Regions from separate parts of the Bradyrhizobium zaerense genome, predicted to be linked through region 1. Evidence: predicted binding sites of a transcription regulator. Region 1 holds the regulator's gene; the other holds the start of a gene.

Region 1 (5,793 bases):
CGCGCTGCTGACCGGACGTCGTGACGCGATCACCACGCCCGTCAATGATGCGATGTTCATCTCGGGGCTCGGCCATGTGCTGTCGATCTCGGGTTACCATATGGCCGTGGTCGCCGGCGTCGTGTTCTTCGCGGTGCGGGCGCTGCTCGCGCTCATTCCGGGATTGGCCGCCGCCTTCGCAATCAAGAAATGGTCGGCGGCGGCCGCACTGTTCGCCGCCGCGTTCTATCTCCTGCTGTCGGGCGCGGAAGTGGCCACGCAGCGATCGTTCTTCATGACGGCGGTGGTGTTGATCGCCGTGATCGTCGATCGCCGCGCCATTACTTTCCGCACCCTGGCGGTGGCAGCCCTGATCGTGCTTGCGGTCGCGCCGGAGGCGCTGGTGCATCCGAGCTTCCAGATGTCGTTCGCGGCAACGCTGGGGCTGGTGGCGCTGGTGCAGGTCGGCATGCCGAACCTGTTTGCCTCGCCGGATCATTCGACCACTGCGCGGATCGCGATGTGGGGCGGGCGCGAGATCGCGATGCTGTTCATGGCCTCCATGATCGCGGGGCTTGCGACCACGCCCTACGCAGCCTTCCACTTTCACCGCGTCACGCCGTACGGCGTGCTCGCCAATCTCGGCGCCATGCCGGTGGTTTCGGCGCTGGTGATGCCTGCCGGGCTGTTGGGATTGCTTGCGGCGCCGTTCGGACTGGACGGCGTGTTCTGGTGGCTGATGGGGATCGGCATCGATTGGATGATTGCGGTCACGCGATGGGTCGCGGCATTGCCGGGCGCGGTCGGCCATATCGGCGCCTTCGGCACCGCGCCCCTGGTCGCGGCGAGCCTCGGGCTCGTCCTGATGGGATTGTTGCGCACGCCGCTGCGTTGGTCGGGCGCGCTGGTGCTGCTGGTTGCGATCCTTTGGGGCTTGTCCGTCCGGCAGCCCGACATCCTGATCGCCGGTGACGGGCAGAGCGTCGCGGTGCGGGGCAGGGACGGGCAGCTGCATCTGATCAGGATGAACAAGGACAGCTTTCTGCTGAAGGAATGGCTGGCGGCCGACGCCGATCCGCGTGATGCCGGCAGCGCGTCGCTGGCCGATGGCGTCTCGTGCGACGATTTGGGCTGCGTCACGCCGCTCGCCGACGGGCGCCTGGTCGCAGTGGCGTTGCGCATCGACGCGCTGGCCGATGATTGCAATCGTGCCGCGCTGGTGGTGATCGCCCGGCCGGCGCCGCCGGATTGCACGGCGATGGTGGTCGATCGGCAGCGTCTCGCAAGCCAAGGCGCGCTCGCGCTGATGCGGCGTGGTGATGGTTTTGCCGTTCAGGCGGTGAAGGCAAGGGGCGCAGACCGTCCCTGGTCGCCGGCTGCCGCAGGCGCGGCGGATTATGATGGCAGCCTTGCGCCGAAGACGAAGACAGCCTCTCCCCGGAGCAATGACGCAACGCCGTCCGAGGCCGATCTCCAAGCCGAGGACTGAAAGCCGAGGGCTGGATTTGACCTCTCAGCCGATCGTCAGGCCGGAATGGCTGGCCGTCCGACATGCGGCGGGCGGATCACTCGATCGGCTTTGCGAGACGCAAACCGCTCCACTTCGCCGGCCTCGGCCGGCGATGGGCATTTCAATCCGGGCCTCGACCCCTCGTTGGGTCGGCGGCGTCAGCCGATCGGCAGGCGGGTGATCGTTGGCTGCCTGTCGGCGATCTCTGGCTTTTGCTCCCGCTCGCCGAGCGGCTGGGTCACCGGCAATTGCAGCACGGTGGCGCGCTGGCCTTCGACGAGCTGCGTCACCAGCACGTATTTGCCGTCCGGAAATTCGATGGCGTCGTGATGGCGATCGGGAATGTGCGGATCGACCTTGCCGAACTTGCCGACGCGGGAGTTGATGGTGCGCGTCCAGATCCAGCGATTGTCGTATCGGACGCTGTCGGCGAAGGCGAGCTCCGTTCCCGGCAGCAGGCAGACCGCGACCGACATATCGGCTTCGGAGGCGAAGCCGCGCGTCGAGGTGCCGCGGAAAGTTGTCGTGACGATTGTCTCGCCGACTTCTGCGGGACGCGTCGCGACGGCGTGCAGGCTGTAGTCACACATCGGGGTGCTCCTCAATCAGGATAGCGACCCGCGCCTCTTCTGAGGCGCAGGCCTCTATCAGAGTAGAAGCCTGCAAGCGTCTGCTTGGTTGTGGGCAAATCTGCGGCTTGGTCCGCGCGCTGCAATCACAATATCTTTTTCAATTGCGCGAGGAACAAAGCCTGCTCCCGTGCATTCGGGCAGTTTCGCCATTAGCGGCCAGCGGGCGCCGACCAGCCGGAATATTGCCAGGCCCGTTGCGACGGCTGCTCGACCGCGTTGCCGGCATTTCGGAATTGCTCGCTCGTCGCCAGTGGCACTTTGCGGACGCGGGGCTGCGTTTGCGCCGCGAGGGCTTGCGACGCTGATGCTGCGATCAGCGCCATCGCGACAGTGCTCAGAAAGATGTTGCGCATGGTTGTCTCCTCGGTCTCTCAAAGGCCTGCGAAGCGGTGCGCGCTTCGTCGCGGCGTGCCGAGGATGTAGCGCCGGAGGGGTGGCCGGATAATCTGCGCAAAACCAGAAAGACTATCCAGCCGGAGCGGACAATCGTCCGCTCCAATCGCTCGTGCGCGGCGGCCGACCGACCGTCCGCAGCCGGCTCAATACTTCCGGTAAAGCCCGATCAGCTTGCCCTGAATCTTCACCCGGTTGGGCGGCAGGATGCGAACCTCATACGAGGCGTTCGCCGGCTCGAGCGCGATCGAGGCGCCGCGGCGCCGGAAACGTTTCAGCGTTGCCTCCTCGTCGTCGATCAGCGCCACAACGATGTCGCCGGTATCGGCGCTCTCGTTACGCTGGATCAGCGCCATGTCGCCGTCGAGGATACCGGCATCGACCATGGAATCGCCGCGCACTTCGAGCGCGTAGTGCTCACCGGAGCCGAGCATGTCAGGCGGCACGCTGATGGTGTGGCTGCGGGTCTGCAACGCTTCGATCGGCGTACCGGCCGCGATCCGGCCCATCACGGGCACCGCGACGGGGCGCTCGCCGTCATCCGCCGACCCGCTGGAGCTCGCGCGGACCTTGCCGAGATTGCCCTCGATGACGCTGGGCGTGAACCCGCGGCGGCTGCCGGCCGCGGCCTGAAGCTCCGGCAGCTTGATCACCTCGATGGCGCGGGCGCGGTTGGGCAGGCGCCGGATGAAGCCGCGCTCCTCGAGCGCGGTGATCAGGCGATGGATGCCCGATTTCGAGCGCAGATCGAGCGCGTCCTTCATCTCGTCGAAGGAGGGCGGCACGCCGCTTTCCTTCAGCCGCTCGCTGATGAACCGCAGAAGCTCGTATTGTTTGCGCGTTAACATCTCGACCAAATTCCCCCGGTTGATGTCGTTCGATTCCGAGACGCTGAGTTCAGCGATGAGCCGCTACATGCTCGAAACAAATCATGAACGGACACTATATGTTCGATATGTGTTCCGCAACTGGTTAATTTAGCGTGAACGCGACAAACTTCGCGGAACGCGAGCGAGCGACGCGTTCAGACCGGCAATCGCAGCACCTCGCAGCGCGTGCCTGCCTCGGCCTTCGGCGCAAACGGCGCACGTACGAGAAGTGCCTGTGCGGCAGCCAGATTCGCGAGCAGCGAGGAATCCTGATGACTCACGGGATGAGCGATGAGGGTGCCGTCGTCGCGCAATTCAAGGCGCGCGCGAAGATAGTCCTCGCGCTGGTCGTTGGCACCGACATCGCGGCCGAGCACGGCGCGTTCGCGACGGTGGTGAATCACTTCGCGGCCCGAGAGCGCGCGAATCAGCGGCACCATGAACAGGAACGCACAGACGTAGGACGACACGGGATTGCCGGGCAGGCCGATCACGCGCATCGCGCCGAGCTGACCGTGCATCATCGGCTTGCCCGGGCGAATCGCGATCTTCCAGAACGCCATCGAGATGCCTTCGGCCTCGAGCGCCGGCTTGACCAGGTCGTGGTCGCCAACCGAGGCGCCGCCGGTGGTGATCAGGACGTCCGCCCCGCTGTCGCGGGCGCGGCGGATGCCGGCCGTGGTCGCCTCAACCGTGTCGGCGGCGATGCCGAGGTCGATGGTCTCGGCGCCTTCGCTGCGCGCGAGCGCGTGCAGGGCATAGCCGTTGGAATAAACGATCTGACCCGCGCCGGGGGTGACGCCGGGCATCACCAGCTCATCGCCGGTTGCGAGGATCGCAACTCTCGGCCGGCGGCGGACGGGCAGGCGCGGGTGGTTCATCGCGGCCGCGAGCGCCAGGTCACGCTCGGTGAGTCGGGTTCCTCGCTTCAGCAGCAAATCGCCTTCGCGAAAATCGACGCCGGCCAGGCGGATGTGCCGTCCGATGAGGGCGGCTTCCTTGATCGTGACGCGCTTGCCCTCGACCGCAGTATCCTCCTGGATCACGACCGCATCCGCGCCATCGGGAACGACGCCGCCTGTGAAAATCCGTACGGCTTCGCCAGCGCCCACCGTTCCCGCGAACGGCTGGCCGGCTGCGACCTCGCCAATCAGATTGAGCTGTGCATCGATCCTGGCCGCGTCGGCGGCGCGCACTGCGTAGCCGTCCATGGCCGACATCGCCTGCGGTGGCTGCGTACGGCGCGCCGCGAGATCGCGCGCCAGCACCCGGTGCCAGGCCTCGTCGAGCGCAACCATCTCTTCCGCCAGCGGCTCTGCGCCGGCAAGCACCGCGGCAAGCGCGTCGGAAACCGGCATGAGGGCCACGGTGAAAACTCCTGCTCGGGCAATACGACAATCGGGTCGCGGCAAGCGTTCTAGCCGACAGTGGCCGTCGAGGCAAAACGGACGTGCATGCGCGTGGACGCAGCTTATCTATGGAGCAATAGCCGCACCAGTTCGGCCTGCCGGTTCACGCCCGTCTTGTCGAAGATTTTCGACAAATGGCTGCGCGCGGTTCCGTCGGTGATCCCTAGCCGTTCCGCCGTCGCTTTGCGGCCGCCGCCCTTGACGATCTCGAGCGCAAAGGCGGCTTCGGCACGGGTGAGGCCGTAACGCGTGCGCAAAGCGTCGAGTCTTGATCTCGCGTCCGGCTCGGGGTCGGTGATGAGCACCATCGCGCTCGATCGCCAGCCGGAGGCAAGCGGCACCGAACTCTCCGCCCAATCTGTGCCGACTGGCGTCACCTGCACGTGCAGCGGCATGCGGCCTGGATGCCGCCGCAAGCTCATCTCGCCGCCGATGCGATCGGGATGATCGATGCTGCACGAGCCGATCAGTGATTGCAGAGAGCGGCCGTCTTCGCTGTTGATGGCGCTCAGCGCGCCTGCCTCAAGCACGATGCTCTCGGCGGCATCGAGCCATTCGCGCGCGCGGCGATTGACGAAGATCGGGCGCGCCTCAGCGTCTGCGAGAACGAAGCCGTGGTCTAGCCCATCCAGTCCCGCTAGCGCAGCGCGGCCGGTGACGTCGAGCTGGTGGGTACGCCGCTGGATGGCAACGGCGCGTACGAGATGCTGCGCCAGCGTCGCAAACAGCCGCCGTGCGTTATCGTCATATGAAGGCAAATTGGACGGCCGGTGGCTGGTCAGGATGCCCGTGGCGTTATGATCGACCAGCAAATTCGTCGTCAACGGCTCGGTATCGAAGCCGGCTGGCTGCCACCATTCGTTGTAGTAGTCGGTCGCGGTGAACTCATCGCGTGTGATGAAGTCGCCGATGGTGAAGACCTCGCCCGGCGTCCTGCCGATGCCAAGCGGCAACAGGGGATTGCGCGGCGCCCAGCCGAGCAGCTCTTGCACGCGGTCGGG
Region 2 (5,793 bases), 3.3 Mb from region 1:
GTTGCGATCGCGATCCTTGTTGTCGCGATCCTTGCCCTCAAACCGGCGGTTCTTGTCGTCGCGTCCCTCGGGACGCGGCGCGCCTTCGGCGCCATTTTCGCGCGGCTTGCGGAAATCCCTGCTGCCATCGCGACGATGGCCGCCATGGCGATGCCGCTGCTCGCCGCGCTTCTCGCCGTCGGCTGCCTGCGCCGCTTCGCCTTCGGCAGGCACGGCGCCTGCTTCAGCGCCAGCTTGCGGACGCGGCTGGTTGTTGTGACGCTGGTGGCGATGGCGCTCGTGGCGCGGCTTGCGATCCTCGTGACGGCCGCCGGGACGCCAGACCTCGATGAGTTCGGGCTCGGCGGGCGCAGCCGCTTCCGCAGGCGCGGCGGCATCGGCTGATGCAGCAGCTTCGGTCGCCAATGCTTCGGCTGGAGCCGCCTCGGCGGGTGCAACGGCTTCTTCCGGCGGAGCGATGCCGGGCGCATCTTCAGGCGTCACAGGCGTTTCAGGCAGGGCTTCCAGCGCAGGCGCGGCCTCTTCGGCCGGCTCGTCATGCTGCTCCAGGCCGGGTGCGTCTTCGACGGTGACCGGCTCGGCGACGGCTTCGATCGCGGCCTCCACGGGCGCTGCGGCGGTCTCAACGGGAGTGTCGGTCGCCGGAGTCTCGGTGACGGCCGCCTCTGCCGAAGTCTCGACGCTCGCCTCCGCGGGCGGCGTCTCCGCGGCAGCGGCATCCGCGACGACCGGCTTCGGCGGCAGCGGCGCGCGCTTCTCCATGCGATAGCCGAGCGCGCGCAGCACCGAGGCGAAATCCTCGCCCGCGGATCCCGTCAGCGAGGTCATCGCCTGGGTCACGACAAAGCCGCGGCCGTCGAACGCGCCGGCGGGCTTCTCACCGGACGCGTTTTCGCGCCACGCCAGCGCCGGACGAATCAAATCGGCAAGACGCTCCAGAATGTCGACGCGCACGGCGCGCTCGCCAGCCTGCTTGTAGCCGAGCACGCGATAGGCATCGCGCGGCAGCTGCTTGTCGACCGGGAAAGAAGTGCGACCCGAGCTTGCCAGATGCTGCGCGCCCGACAGTGCCGAGAGATCGACATTGTCCTGCTTCAGCGCCCACAGCAGCGCTGCGAGCGCACGCGCGGCGGGCTTGAGCAGGCCGGGGAAATAAAGGTGATAGGCGCCGAAGCGGACGCCGTATTTACGCAAGGTCGCGCGCGAGGCCTGGTCGAGGTCCTTCAGCTCGTTGGCGATCCTGGGACGCTCGAGCACGCCGAGCGCCTCGACCAGCTGATAGGCGATGCCGCGCGCAATGCCGGTGACGTCCTCGGCCTTGCTGAGCTCGAACATCGGCCCGAGCAGCTTTTCGATATGGGTCTTGAGCCAGAGGTCGAGCCGGGCCTGCACCTTCTCGCGCGGCGCGCCGGTCAGGCGCTCGTCGGAGATGATGCGGATGCGCGGATGCAGCGCCTCGTCCGCGGCGGTCAGTCGCGCCACGGCGTCGCCGGTCCAGCGGATGGTGCCGTCCGAGGTCAGCACGAACTGATCGTCGGGCGCGTTGCCGAGTTTCTCGGCGCGCGCGTTGATCTCGCCGGCGAGCACCGCTTGGGCGGCAGCCTGCAAGGCTTTCGCATCGGAGCCAGCTTCCGCCGCATCCGGTGCAAAGGTGAAGCCATCGAGGCGGCCGATGACATGGCCTTCGACGATGACTTCGCCGGTCTTGCCGATTTCCGTATTCAAGCTCGTGTTCTCCCGCAGGCGGCGCATCAATACACTGGTCCGGCGATCAACGAAACGCTCAGTCAAGCGTTCATGGAGCGCATCCGATAATTTATTTTCGACCTCCCGCGCGATCCCCTGCCAATGTTCGGGGTCGGCGAGCCAGTCCGGCCGGTTGGCAACGAAGGTCCAGGTGCGGACCTGCGCGATCCGGGCCGACAGCGTGTCGATGTCGCCGTCGGTGCGGTTGGCCTGGTCGATCTGGGTCGCAATCCAGGCATCGGGAATGCGGCCCTTTTGCATCAGGAAGCCGTACAGCGTGGTGACGAGCTCGGCATGGGCGGCCGGCGACAGCTTTCTGTAGTCCGGGACCTGGCAGGCTTCCCACAGCCGTTCCACCGCTTGCTTGCCATGCGCGACATCGCGCACCTCGACGTCGCGGGCGGCGTGGTCGAGCACGCGCATGTCTTCCGCGATCGGCGCCCGCGTCAGCGCCTCGTGGCCGGGGGCCAGGTTCAGGGAGACCTGGAGCGCGCCGAGCGAGGAGAAATCCAGCTTCGAATTGCGCCATTGCAGCACCTTCACGGGATCGAAGGTGTGGTTCTGGAGCGCATTGACCAGCTCGGGCTCGAACGGGCCGCAGCGGCCCGTGGTGCCGAACGTGCCGTTGCGGGTGGCGCGGCCGGCGCGGCCGGCGATCTGCGCGAATTCGACCGGCGTCAGGCGGCGGAACTGGTAGCCGTCGAACTTGCGGTCGGAGGCAAAGGCGACGTGGTCGACGTCGAGATTGAGGCCCATGCCGACGGCATCGGTGGCGACGAGGTAGTCGACGTCGCCGTTCTGGAACATCGCCACCTGCGCATTGCGCGTGCGCGGCGACAGCGAGCCGAGCACGACGGCGGCGCCGCCATGCTGGCGGCGGATCAGCTCGGCGATGGCGTAGACCTCGTCGGCGGAGAACGCCACGATCGCGGTGCGCCGCGGCTGGCGCGTGATCTTGCGGTCGCCGGCGAATTCGAGCTGCGACAGCCGCGGCCTGGTGATCATGGAGACGCCGGGCAAGAGCCGCTCGATGATCGGACGCATGGTCGCGGCGCCCAGCAGCAGCGTCTCGTCGCGGCCGCGGCGGTTGAGGATGCGGTCGGTGAAGACGTGGCCGCGTTCGAGATCGGAGGCGATCTGGACCTCGTCGACGGCGAGGAAGGAGACGTCGAGATCCCGCGGCATCGCCTCGACGGTCGAGACCCAGTAGCGCGGCGATTTCGGCTTGATCTTCTCCTCGCCGGTGATCAGCGCGACGGCTTCGGGGCCGGCCCGATCGGCGATCTTGTTGTAGACCTCGCGCGCGAGCAGCCGCAGCGGCAGCCCGATCATGCCCGAGGAATGCGCGAGCATCCGTTCGATGGCCAGATGGGTCTTGCCGGTGTTGGTGGGCCCGAGCACCGCAGTGACGCCAGCGCCAGGGGCGCGCTCGGAGGCGAAGGGGGAAGAAGAAAAGGGCATCTGGGGGATTAGGTAATGGCGATTGGGGCGAATGTCAGTGCTGTTTGGGGCGGGGGGCGCCGAAGGGGCTGGAATCACCCTTGCCTCGCTTTCTCCGCTGTCATGCCCCGGCTCGACCGGGGCATCCAGTACGCCGCGACCTCTCCGCTCAACCACGGCCGTCTCGGCGTACTGGATCGCCCGGTCAAGCCGGGCGATGACACATTGGGTGTGGGAGCCGCTTCCCCAATCCTCGCGCAACTGTCTCACTTTGCGACGCTTTTCCCGCTGGTCTTAAGCTTCGGAACGAGGTGGGAACGAATCGCGGCCGAATCGCTGACTCCCAGGAGAGTCCCGTTCCGTTCACGCAACATGTCGCGGGACCCTCTGTTTGCTGCACTAGATGGAGTTTTGCGCCGCCGCACAAGCGGCGTTGCGAGGGCGGATTCGTTAAAGCTGGGGACGGCGCGGAGTCGAATCAGAATCGGGGAGGAGTCAAATGGATTCGGAGATGCGGGGCCGGCCAAAGCAAAAAGGGCGAAAACAACCCCATGCACAGTAGGTAAGTTGTTGAAACAGAACACTTTCGTACCCTCCCCTGGAGGGGGAGGGTCGGCGCTCGTTGAGCGTAGCGAAACGAGCGACGGGGTGGGGTGATCTCTCCACGCGGGCACCTGCCCAAGAGGAGAGATCACCCCACCCCGCTCGCGCTGCGCGCGATCGACCCTCCCCTCCAGGGGAGGGTAAGAGAGAGGACGCCCCCTACTGCGTCTTCGCGAGCCGGGGCGGCTGGGGGACGGTGATGAAGCTGGTGGCTTCCAGCATGGCGGGGCCGAGCGGGGTCGGCACTTTCAGCCAGAACGGCACCAGGATGCGGGTGCCGGCGACGGGCGCGAAGGCGATCTCGATGTTGCGCTGGGCGGCAAGGTATTTGATCACGGGGCGGTCGGGGATGTAGCCGGCGACCGGCACGAAGAACAGCGAGCAGACCACGACCGGGCCGTGATAGCCCTTTTCCGCCTTGACGCTTTCCATGCGCTTGAAATCGAGCTTGAGCTCGTAGCGCATGCGGCCGTCGAACACGGCGGCGCTGCTGTGGCAGGCGTCGGGCGTCAGCACGTCGCCGGTGCCCGGCACGCGCAGCAGCGAGGCCGTCATCGGATCCCAGACGCCGCGGCGATGCGCCTCGGTGACGACGATGCGGTCGGCATCGACCGGCGGCTCCGGCACGATGCCGAACTCCTTCACATTGCCCTTGTCGAGCGTGATGTGGATCTCTTCGGTCTTCTTCGAGGTGGTGGTGGTGGCCTGATAGGCGGTCGCCACCAGCGCGCCGTTGACGACGCGCCCCTGCGAGGCGCCGGTGCCGGATCCGTTGGCGATGGTTTTCAGCAGGCCCGAGGTGCCGCCGGAGGCCGCGGCCGAGAACACGTCCTCCTGGATGTCGATGGTCCAGGCGCCCTTGCCGACGGGAATGCCTGCCAGCGTCGCCTCATACTGCGCCTCGAGCTTGCCCTGCGCCGCCGCCGGCTTCGCCCCCCAAGCCACAACGAGCCCGAAAAGGGCCGCCAGGGCCAGCCGGCCAGCGGACCGCAGCCGGGGCAGATGAGGGGTCAGGGTGTGCACGAAGCCATCCAGTGGACGTCAGTTTGCTAGGTAAGCCAAAAATCACAGGAAGCAATGCGTCCGGGCGCAAGGCCCGGTGTCCGGGCCAAAGGCCTTACGGAACTTGGGCGCACTTTTCACGGCCGATTACGCCCTTTATGTGATGGTAAGCGGTTTTAAACACTGCCGTTTTGGTGATGAGGAACGGGATCTCCATCGACATATTCCGCTGTCATGCCCCGCGAAGGCGGGGCATCCAGTACGCCGCGGCGTCTCGCTTCCAGCCGCGCGGTCTCTGGAATACTGGATCGCCCGGTCAAGCCGGGCGATGACACCTGATATGAGGCCTGAGATCTCTGCGCCGACGGCGGAAAAAGGCCCGTCGTCTTGACGTCCCGCCGCTTCCCCCCTATACGTCCGCCGCTCCCTGCAAGGACAGAGAATTTGCCCCCGTGGCGCCCCGGATGGCGGCCGCACATCGTTGGGGGGAAAGATAGAGGATTTTGACATGTCTCGCCGCTGCGAACTGACGGCCAAGGGCCCCCTAGTCGGCCACAAGGTCAGCCACTCCAACATCAAGACCAAGCGCCGCTTCCTGCCGAACCTGGTCAACGTGACCTTCATCAGCGAAGCGCTGGGCCGCAACGTGCGCCTGCGCGTCTCCACCAACGCGGTCAAGAGCGTCGACCACAATGGCGGCCTCGACGCCTACATGCTCAAGGCCAAGGCCGACACCCTGTCGCCCCGCGCCCTCGAGCTGAAGCGCGCCATCCAGAAGAAGGTCGGCCCTTCTCCCGCGCCGGAGAAGAAGGCGAGCTGAGATTTTCGACTTGGGCGGGGGCTAGGTTGCGTCGCGTGGCGTAGGCTTAGCCGAGTAGAGTTTTGTGTAGCGGCCGGATCGGAAGATCCGGCCGTTTTTGTTTTGAAGGTACGAAAATAGCATATGTCGCAACGCCTCCCTTTGGATAAGGTAGACCGAACTACAAGCAATAGTTGCTAGGC

What was found. The regulator LexA, encoded in region 1, represses DNA repair genes until DNA is damaged. The targets are predictions, from matches to a motif close to TGTTCNNNNTGTGTTCNG.
Region 2: AB8Z38_RS21325 (helicase-related protein) is a predicted target of LexA. The motif match lies at 3,489-3,506, and genes of this name have one in related genera.

What each region holds. Positions count from the first base shown of each region.
Region 1 covers NZ_CP165734.1:1,074,681-1,080,473, forward strand. The annotation lists gene AB8Z38_RS05370 (ComEC/Rec2 family competence protein) at 1-1,468, shown strand, start outside; gene AB8Z38_RS05375 (hypothetical protein) at 1,648-2,079, opposite strand; gene AB8Z38_RS05380 (hypothetical protein) at 2,271-2,474, opposite strand; gene lexA (transcriptional repressor LexA) at 2,661-3,362, opposite strand; gene glp (gephyrin-like molybdotransferase Glp) at 3,539-4,750, opposite strand; gene AB8Z38_RS05395 (helix-turn-helix transcriptional regulator) at 4,855-5,793, opposite strand, start outside.
Region 2 covers NZ_CP165734.1:4,423,025-4,428,817, forward strand. The annotation lists gene AB8Z38_RS21325 (helicase-related protein) at 1-3,207, opposite strand, end outside; gene AB8Z38_RS21330 (DUF3108 domain-containing protein) at 3,949-4,758, opposite strand; gene rpmB (50S ribosomal protein L28) at 5,300-5,611, shown strand.